Regions from separate parts of the Kluyvera sichuanensis genome, predicted to be linked through region 1. Evidence: predicted binding sites of a transcription regulator. Region 1 holds the regulator's gene; the other holds the start of a gene.
The links. The regulator PurR, encoded in region 1, represses purine synthesis genes. The targets are predictions, from matches to a motif close to CANGCAAACGTTTGCNTG.

Region 2: the regulator PurR is predicted to act here: its motif matches at 1,390-1,407, upstream of purM (phosphoribosylformylglycinamidine cyclo-ligase).

The regions. Positions count from the first base shown of each region.
Region 1 covers NZ_CP162271.1:1,022,626-1,026,824, forward strand. The annotation lists gene punR (DNA-binding transcriptional activator PunR) at 80-991, shown strand; gene purR (HTH-type transcriptional repressor PurR) at 1,010-2,035, opposite strand; gene AB2B48_RS05110 (YnhF family membrane protein) at 2,330-2,419, shown strand; gene AB2B48_RS05115 (MFS transporter) at 2,580-3,746, shown strand; gene sodB (superoxide dismutase [Fe]) at 3,827-4,199, opposite strand, start outside.
Region 2 covers NZ_CP162271.1:2,433,566-2,437,764, forward strand. The annotation lists gene AB2B48_RS11930 (6-phospho-beta-glucosidase) at 1-273, opposite strand, end outside; gene bglK (beta-glucoside kinase BglK) at 286-1,176, opposite strand; gene purM (phosphoribosylformylglycinamidine cyclo-ligase) at 1,464-2,501, shown strand; gene purN (phosphoribosylglycinamide formyltransferase) at 2,502-3,140, shown strand; gene ppk1 (polyphosphate kinase 1) at 3,371-4,199, shown strand, end outside.

The DNA of each region.
Region 1 (4,199 bases):
CGCTGAGTGTAGAGAGTGCATAACGGCTTGTGAAACGCTAATATTTGCGTCATGCATTCAAAAATTTTGCAGGCAGAAAATGTGGTCTGAATATTCACTGGAAGTGGTTGATGCGGTGGCGCGCAACGGTAGCTTTAGCGCCGCGGCTCAGGAACTGCACCGCGTGCCTTCTGCGGTCAGCTATACGGTACGCCAGCTGGAAGAGTGGCTGGCAGTTCCCCTGTTCGAACGGCGCCATCGCGACGTTGAGCTTACTCCCGCTGGCGCATGGTTTTTGAAGGAGGGGCGCTCTGTTATCAAAAAAATGCAGATCACTCGCCAACAGTGCCAGCAAATTGCTAACGGCTGGCGAGGGCAGTTGGCGATTGCCGTCGATAATATCGTGAAACCGCAGCGAACCCGGCAGTTGATTGTCGATTTCTATCGCCACTTTAGCGACGTGGAACTGATTGTTTATCAGGAAGTGTTTAATGGCGTCTGGGATGCGCTGGCCGATGGTCGCGTGGAGCTGGCGATTGGTGCCACTCAGGCGATTCCGGTTGGTGGCCGTTTCGCGTTTCGTGATATGGGGATGCTCAACTGGCACTGCGTAGTGGCGAGTACCCATCCGCTGGCGCAGATGGAAGGCCCGCTCAGTGATGATGTGTTGCGCAACTGGCCGTCACTGGTGCGCGAAGATACTTCGCGATCGCTGCCAAAGCGAACAACCTGGCTGCTCGATAACCAGAAGCGCGTGGTGGTGCCGGACTGGGCCTCATCGGAAACCTGTATCTCGGCGGGGCTTTGCGCGGCGATGGTGCCGGGGCATCTGGCGCAACCGTGGTTGGAAAGCGGGGCATGGGTGGCGCTACAGCTTGAAAACCCGTTCCCGGATGCCGCCTGTTGCCTGACCTGGCAGCAAAGCGAAGCGTCGCCGGCTTTAAGCTGGCTGCTGGAATATCTGGGGGATAGCGAGACGCTAAATGAAGAGTGGCTGCGGACACCCGAGTAGGGTGTCCGTGGGTAATGCTTAGCGGCGGTAGTCGCGGAACGGGCCGTCGGCCACGGAGCGACGTTCGATAAGACGCGGATGCACTTCAATCGACTGCGAGGTCTCGCGTTTGCTGACGATACGGTCCATCAGCATGTTAAACGCCGTCTCACCAAGCGAATCTTTCGGCTGGTGAATGGTCGTCAACGCCGGGGTGAAGAAACGCGAGTTGCGCACGTTATCATAACCGATCAGCGAAATGTCCTGCGGCACGCGCAGACCCATTTCATCTGCGGCGCACAGTGCGCCCATCGCCATGATGTCACCACCGCAGAAGATAGCAGTAGGGCGCGGCTGCTGCGACAGGATCTGCTGCATTGCGCGATAACCAGATTCGGGCTCGAAGTCACCCTGCACAATCCAGTTCTTCGGTACGTTGATCTGCGCTTCTTCCATCGCTTTCATAAAGCCGGCCAGACGGCCCGCGCCGGTGTTGCGCTCCAGTGGACCTGGGATCACACCGATATCGCGATGACCACGCTCAACCAGGTAACGACCGGCGGTATAGCCGCCTTCAAAGGCGTTATCGATGACCGAGTCGGTGAAGTCTGCTTTAGCCTCGCCCCAGTCCATCACCACCATCGGAATGTGACGGTACTCTTCGAGCATCGTCAGTAGGGATTCCGGATACTCGGAGCACATGACCAGCAGGCCATCCACGCGCTTTTGCGCCATCATCGACAGGTAGGCGCGCTGTTTTTCCAGGTTATTCCAGGCGTTGCCCAGAATCAGGGTATAACCTTTCTCAAAGCAGTTTTTCTCAACGGCTTCGATAATTTCGGCAAAGTAGGCCGCTTCGCTGCTGGTTGCCAGCAAACCAATCGATTTGGTGTGGTTCACCTTCAGGCTGCGGGCAACGGCGCTCGGAGAGTAGTGCAACTCTTTGATCGCCGCCCAAACGGCTTCACGCGTCTCCTCGGCGACAAAACGCGTTTTGTTAATTACATGTGATACGGTTGTAGTGGAAACGTTTGCGCGCTTCGCTACATCTTTAATAGTTGCCATTCCATCTCACTCCAGACCCTGGCCTGCCCCTGATAAAATCGAAAGGAAAACGTTTGCCTTCACACACCCTGACGCAATTTTGTGGATTGCGATTCGCCGGGAAAACGATACAGGACGACAGGAGGGGGTCAATGGCCGGTACGCTTATAAATAAGCGTCGAATTTTGACTTATCCTGACGCAAAGTGGAAGAGTAAAAACCAACATCCTGCTAAATCTGTGAAGATTTTTGCGCAATACTGTGCAAAAATGAGTTAGCTCAGTTTTGCTGTAGCGATAAAAAGGAGAAAAGTTGATGAGTACCGAACTTAAGATGTCACTCACCACCACCGTCATTACCCTTGCGCTGATCGTTGCCGCAAGTTTGACTGCTGTACTGCATTAATTCCTCTGCGAGGGGGCGCCCGCTCCCTCCTGTCTGATTGTTACCCGTTTAGCAATAATCTTTTGCTGTTTTGTACACTTCTGTTTTTATGTGATTGATGTCATGCTTTTGCCCATTATCGACATGCCGCGTCTGTTGTGCGGCCAACCGGAGCATTTGCATGAAAATTAACTTTCCCTTACTGGCGTTAGCCATCGGGGCCTTTGGCATCGGGACTACCGAATTCTCGCCAATGGGGCTCCTGCCGGTGATCGCAAAAGGCGTGGACGTCTCCATTCCCGCAGCCGGGATGCTGATCAGCGCCTATGCCGTAGGGGTGATGGTTGGTGCGCCGCTGATGACGCTGCTGCTTTCACATCGTGCCCGCCGTAACGCCCTGATCTTCCTGATGGCGATTTTTACCCTCGGTAACGTATTGTCGGCGATGGCGCCGGACTACACCACGCTGATGCTGTCGCGGATTATTACCAGCCTTAACCACGGCGCGTTCTTCGGCCTGGGTTCCGTTGTCGCCGCCAGCGTGGTGCCGAAGCATAAGCAGGCCAGCGCCGTGGCGACCATGTTTATGGGGTTGACGATTGCCAATATCGGCGGGGTGCCGGCGGCAACCTGGCTTGGTGAAACCATCGGCTGGCGGATGTCGTTCCTGGCAACGGCAGGCCTTGGCATTATTGCCATCCTGGGGCTGTGGTTCTCTCTGCCGAAGGGCGGGGCGGGTGAAAAACCGGACGTGAAGCGCGAACTGTCGGTGCTGGTGCGTCCGCAGGTGCTGTCGGCGCTGCTGACCACCGTACTGGGTGCGGGAGCGATGTTTACGCTCTATACCTATATTTCACCGGTGCTGCGGATGATAACTCACGCCACGCCAGCGTTTATTACGCTGATGCTGGTGTTGATTGGCGTCGGCTTCTCAATCGGTAACTACCTCGGCGGCAAATTCGCAGACCGTTCGGTGAGCGGAACGCTGAAGGGCTTCCTGCTGCTGCTGATGGCAATCATGCTGGCGATTCCGTTCCTTGCGCAAACGCAGGTAGGCGCGGCCTTCAGTATGGTGGTGTGGGGGGCTGCAACCTTCGCGGTGGTGCCACCGCTGCAAATGCGCGTGATGCGCGTGGCGCACGAAGCACCGGGTCTTTCTTCCTCGGTGAATATCGGGGCGTTCAATCTGGGTAACGCACTGGGTGCGGTCGCGGGCGGAGCAGTGATCTCCGGTGGTCTGGGTTACAGCTTTGTACCGGTGATGGGGGCGATTGTTGCCGCGCTGGCGCTGCTGGTGGTATTCCTGAGCGGTCGTTCACGCGGTGAAGAGGCGCTGGCCAGCCAATAAAAACAAAAACGCAGAAGGGAAACCTTCTGCGTGATACGAGATAACCCGGCGGAGCGTGGCGATGCCGGGTTATTTTTTGCTTACGCTGCCAGATTCTCAGCCACAAACGCCCAGTTCACCAGAGCCCAGAAGTGCTCCAGATAGTTTGGACGCGCATTGCGGTAGTCGATGTAGTAAGCGTGTTCCCACACGTCAACGGTCAGCAGTGGCTTCGCGTCGGTGGTCAGCGGGGTTGCCGCGTTAGACGTTGAAACGATAGCCAGGGAACCATCCGCCTTCTTCACAAGCCAGGTCCAGCCCGCACCGAAGTTTTTCACTGCGGCATCGGTGAACTGTGCTTTGAATTCAGCGAAGGAACCAAAGGATTTAGCGATCGCATCAGCGACGGCACCGGTTGGTTCGCCACCGGCATTAGGTGCCAGGCAGTTCCAGTAGAAGGTGTGGTTCCAGACC
Region 2 (4,199 bases), 1.4 Mb from region 1:
CGTCCAGGCAATAGAGGTACGGAAGCATTTGTAGCCCATCTCTGCGAACAGTTTCAGATCGTCTTTATAGCGATGATAGAAGTCGATGGCTTCGTGGTTCGGATAGTTTTTTCCTGGCAGTACGCCGTTGGTAATTTCGCGCGGCACGCCATGCGCCCCGGCGGTCATCACATCCGCCACGCTCACGCCCTTCCCGCCTTCCTGCCAACCGCCTTCAAGTTGGTGTGCGGCTACCGCGCCGCCCCAGAGAAACCCAGCTTTAAATCCAGACATATCTTTCCCTCGTTAAACAGTAAGTTGTCGCTGCGAATAGTGCTGATTGAAATGGTAAACCGCGCCGATAAGCCCGGCGTCGTTGCCGTGGCTAACGGTATCGATATAGTCGGCAATGCCGAACCAGGCCAGATGCTCGCGCATCAGCGCCAGAAAACCAGGGCGCTCGACAATGCCACCGCCGATAAAAATAGTCTGCGGGTCAAACAGGTTTACCAGGTTGTAAAGGCCGGTGCCGATATCGTTGAGAAACTCTGATACCAGTCGCTGACAGATGGCGTCACCCGCGTCAAAGCGGTCAAAAATTTCCTCGCCCGTCACCTCTTCCAACGCTTTGCCGATATGCTGCGCGTAGCGATGGCGCAGTACGCGCAGGGTGCAGTTTTCATTCATGGAGTAGCGACGGACGTCGCGTGAACCGGGACGCATGGTTTGCATATAGCCAAACTCACCGGCGCGAAAACGGGCGCCGTGCACCAGTTGGTTGTTGCAGAAGATAGCGCCGCCGATGCCGGTGCCGATGGTCATCACCAGGCAGTTGGCCATATCGCGAGCTTTGCCCTGCCAGCGTTCGGCCAGCAGCACGCAATTCGCGTCGTTCTCAATCGCCACCGGAAGGCCGGTACGTTCTTCCAGCCACGCTTTAATGGCAAAGTTGTCGAACCGACGAATGGCGCCGCCCATTTCGATAAAGCCGGTATGCGGGTTAACGTAGCCCGGTGCGCTGATGGCAATCCCGGTGCACTCTGGGTGGGCCGTAATCCAGCGCTCAATCGCCGCCAGAATCTGGTCACCATCGCTGTTGCTGATTGGCTCTTTTCCCTTATCGAGCAGTTCACCGCTTGTGGCAACAACGCCCATCTTTAACGCCGTACCCCCAATATCAAAGGCAGCAATCTTCATTCCATTCATCCCTTGTAGCCGTTTTTACATCGGTGATTGGCTTCGCTGAAACAAAAACAGAAACCGGTTTCATTGATATGATGTGGATTGTGCTCAGTGGATGCAAGGACAAGGGTGTACCCGGTTTCATTTTCGTGAGCAGTATCATATTTGACCGATATATAGATGGAAACAATGGAAAAACCAGGAGGTAAAAATTGGGATCAGAATAGGCTCGCAAACGTTTGCCTGGACTGATAGAATTGCGCCGATTTTTCTTGCTATCGCAAACGCGTGGAGACTTAGCAGTGACCGACAAAACCTCTCTCAGCTATAAAGATGCCGGTGTTGATATTGACGCAGGAAACGCTCTGGTTGACCGTATCAAAGGGGTGGTGAAGAAAACTCGCCGTCCGGAAGTGATGGGTGGATTAGGCGGTTTTGGCGCACTGTGCGCGCTGCCGCAAAAATATCGCGAACCGGTGCTGGTTTCCGGCACTGACGGCGTTGGCACCAAATTGCGTTTAGCGATGGATTTAAAACGTCACGACACTATCGGCATCGATCTGGTGGCCATGTGCGTGAACGACCTGGTGGTACAAGGCGCCGAGCCGCTGTTCTTCCTCGACTACTATGCGACCGGTAAGCTGGACGTCGATACCGCAGCAAGCGTTATCAGCGGCATCGCCGAAGGCTGCCTGCAGTCTGGCTGCGCGCTGGTTGGCGGCGAAACCGCCGAAATGCCGGGCATGTACCACGGTGAAGATTACGACGTCGCCGGTTTCTGTGTGGGTGTGGTCGAGAAGTCAGAAATCATCGACGGCAGCAAAGTGACCGACGGCGACGTGCTGATTGCCCTCGGTTCCAGCGGCCCGCACTCCAACGGCTACTCGCTGGTGCGCAAAGTTATTGAAGTGAGCGGCTGCAACCCGGATACCACTCAGCTGGAAGGCAAAACCCTGGCCGACCACCTGCTGGCACCGACCCGCATCTACGTGAAGTCCATTCTGGAACTGATTGCCAGCGTCGACGTTCACGCTATCGCCCACCTGACCGGCGGCGGCTTCTGGGAAAACATCCCGCGCGTTCTGCCGGACAACACCCAGGCCGTTATCGATGAATCCTCCTGGCAGTGGCCGGCGGTATTCAACTGGCTGCAGGATGCCGGTAACGTGAGCCAGCATGAAATGTACCGCACCTTTAACTGCGGCGTGGGCATGGTTATTGCGCTGGCGGCCGATCAGGCTGACAAAGCGATTGCGCTGATGAACGAAAAAGGTGAAAACGCGTGGAAAATCGGCTATATCAAAGCCTCTGATTCCGAACAGCGTGTGGTCATCGAATAAATGAAAAATATCGTGGTGCTGATTTCCGGCAGCGGCAGCAACTTACAGGCGATTATCGATGCCTGTGAGCAGAAAAGGATTCCAGGCACCATCAGGGCGGTATTTAGCAACAAGGCCGACGCGTTCGGCCTTGAGCGGGCGCGTGAGGCCGGTATTCCCCAGCACGCGCTGGCTGCCAGCCAATTTGCCAGCCGCGAAGCCTTTGACCGCGAGCTGATGCATGAAATTGACGCCTATGCGCCCGATGTCGTGGTGCTGGCAGGCTACATGCGCATTCTGAGCGCTGAGTTTGTTCAGCACTATCAGGGCAAGCTGCTCAACATCCACCCTTCCCTGCTGCCAAAATATCCTGGCCTGAACACCCATCGTCAGGCGCTGGATAACGGCGATACGGAACACGGCACCTCGGTGCATTTCGTGACCGAAGAGCTGGACGGCGGGCCGGTGATTTTGCAGGCTAAGGTGCCGGTTTTCGCCGGTGACGACGAAGCGGAAATCACCTCACGCGTTCAGGCGCAGGAACACGCTATCTATCCTCTGGTGGTGAGCTGGTTCCTTAATGGCCGTCTGAAGATGCAGGATAATCACGCCTGGCTTGACGACATTAAGCTGCCGCCGGAAGGCTATGCAGCAGAATAAATCCAGTAGCCCGGACGAAGCGTGTCAACGCCGACTCCAGGGCAACTCCCCGGCGTTACTTCGTTCGGCCGGGCTACCTGACTAAGAGGGCCTTATGGCCCTCTTTTTTATGCAAATCAGGATAACTGTCATACTAAGATGACACAGTTGGACATAGCCCGGCAAAGCTAGCAATATAATCAGTAGACGACGTTGCCGCGTCCCGTGAATAAACCGGAGTGTGAGTAGTAATGGGTCAGGAAAAACTGTACATCGAAAAAGAACTGAGCTGGTTGTCATTCAACGAGCGCGTCCTCCAGGAAGCGGCTGACAAAAGTAACCCGCTTATTGAACGTATGCGTTTCCTGGGGATCTACTCCAACAACCTCGACGAATTCTACAAGGTCCGCTTTGCGGAGCTAAAGCGCCGCATCATCATTAGCGAAGAACAGGGCGTCACCACGCATTCTCGTCACCTGCTGAGCCGTATTCAGGCTCGGGTGCTGAAAGCCGATCAAGAGTTCGATGGCCTCTACAACGAACTCTTGCTGGAGATGGCCCGTAACCAAATCTTCCTGATTAACGAACGCCAGCTTTCCGTCAACCAACAGGGCTGGCTGCGTCACTACTTTAAACAGCATCTGCGCCAGCACATCACCCCGATCCTGCTGAATCGGGAGACCGATCTGGTCCAGTTCCTGAAAGACGATTACACCTACCTGGCGGTCGAAATTATCCGCGGCGACGAGATCAACTATGCGCTGCTGGAGATCCCGTCAGATAAAGTGCCGCGCTTCGTCAACCTGCCGCCAGAGACGCCGCGCCGCCGCAAGCCAATGATCCTGCTGGATAACATTCTGCGCTACTGCCTGGATGATATCTTCAAAGGCTTCTTCGACTACGACGCCCTCAACGCCTACTCCATGAAAATGACCCGTGATGCCGAGTACGATCTGGTGCACGAAATGGAATCGAGCCTGATGGAGCTGATGTCCTCGAGCCTGAAGCAGCGTCTGACCGCCGAGCCGGTGCGTTTTGTGTACCAGCGTGATATGCCGGATGCGATGGTAGAAATGCTGC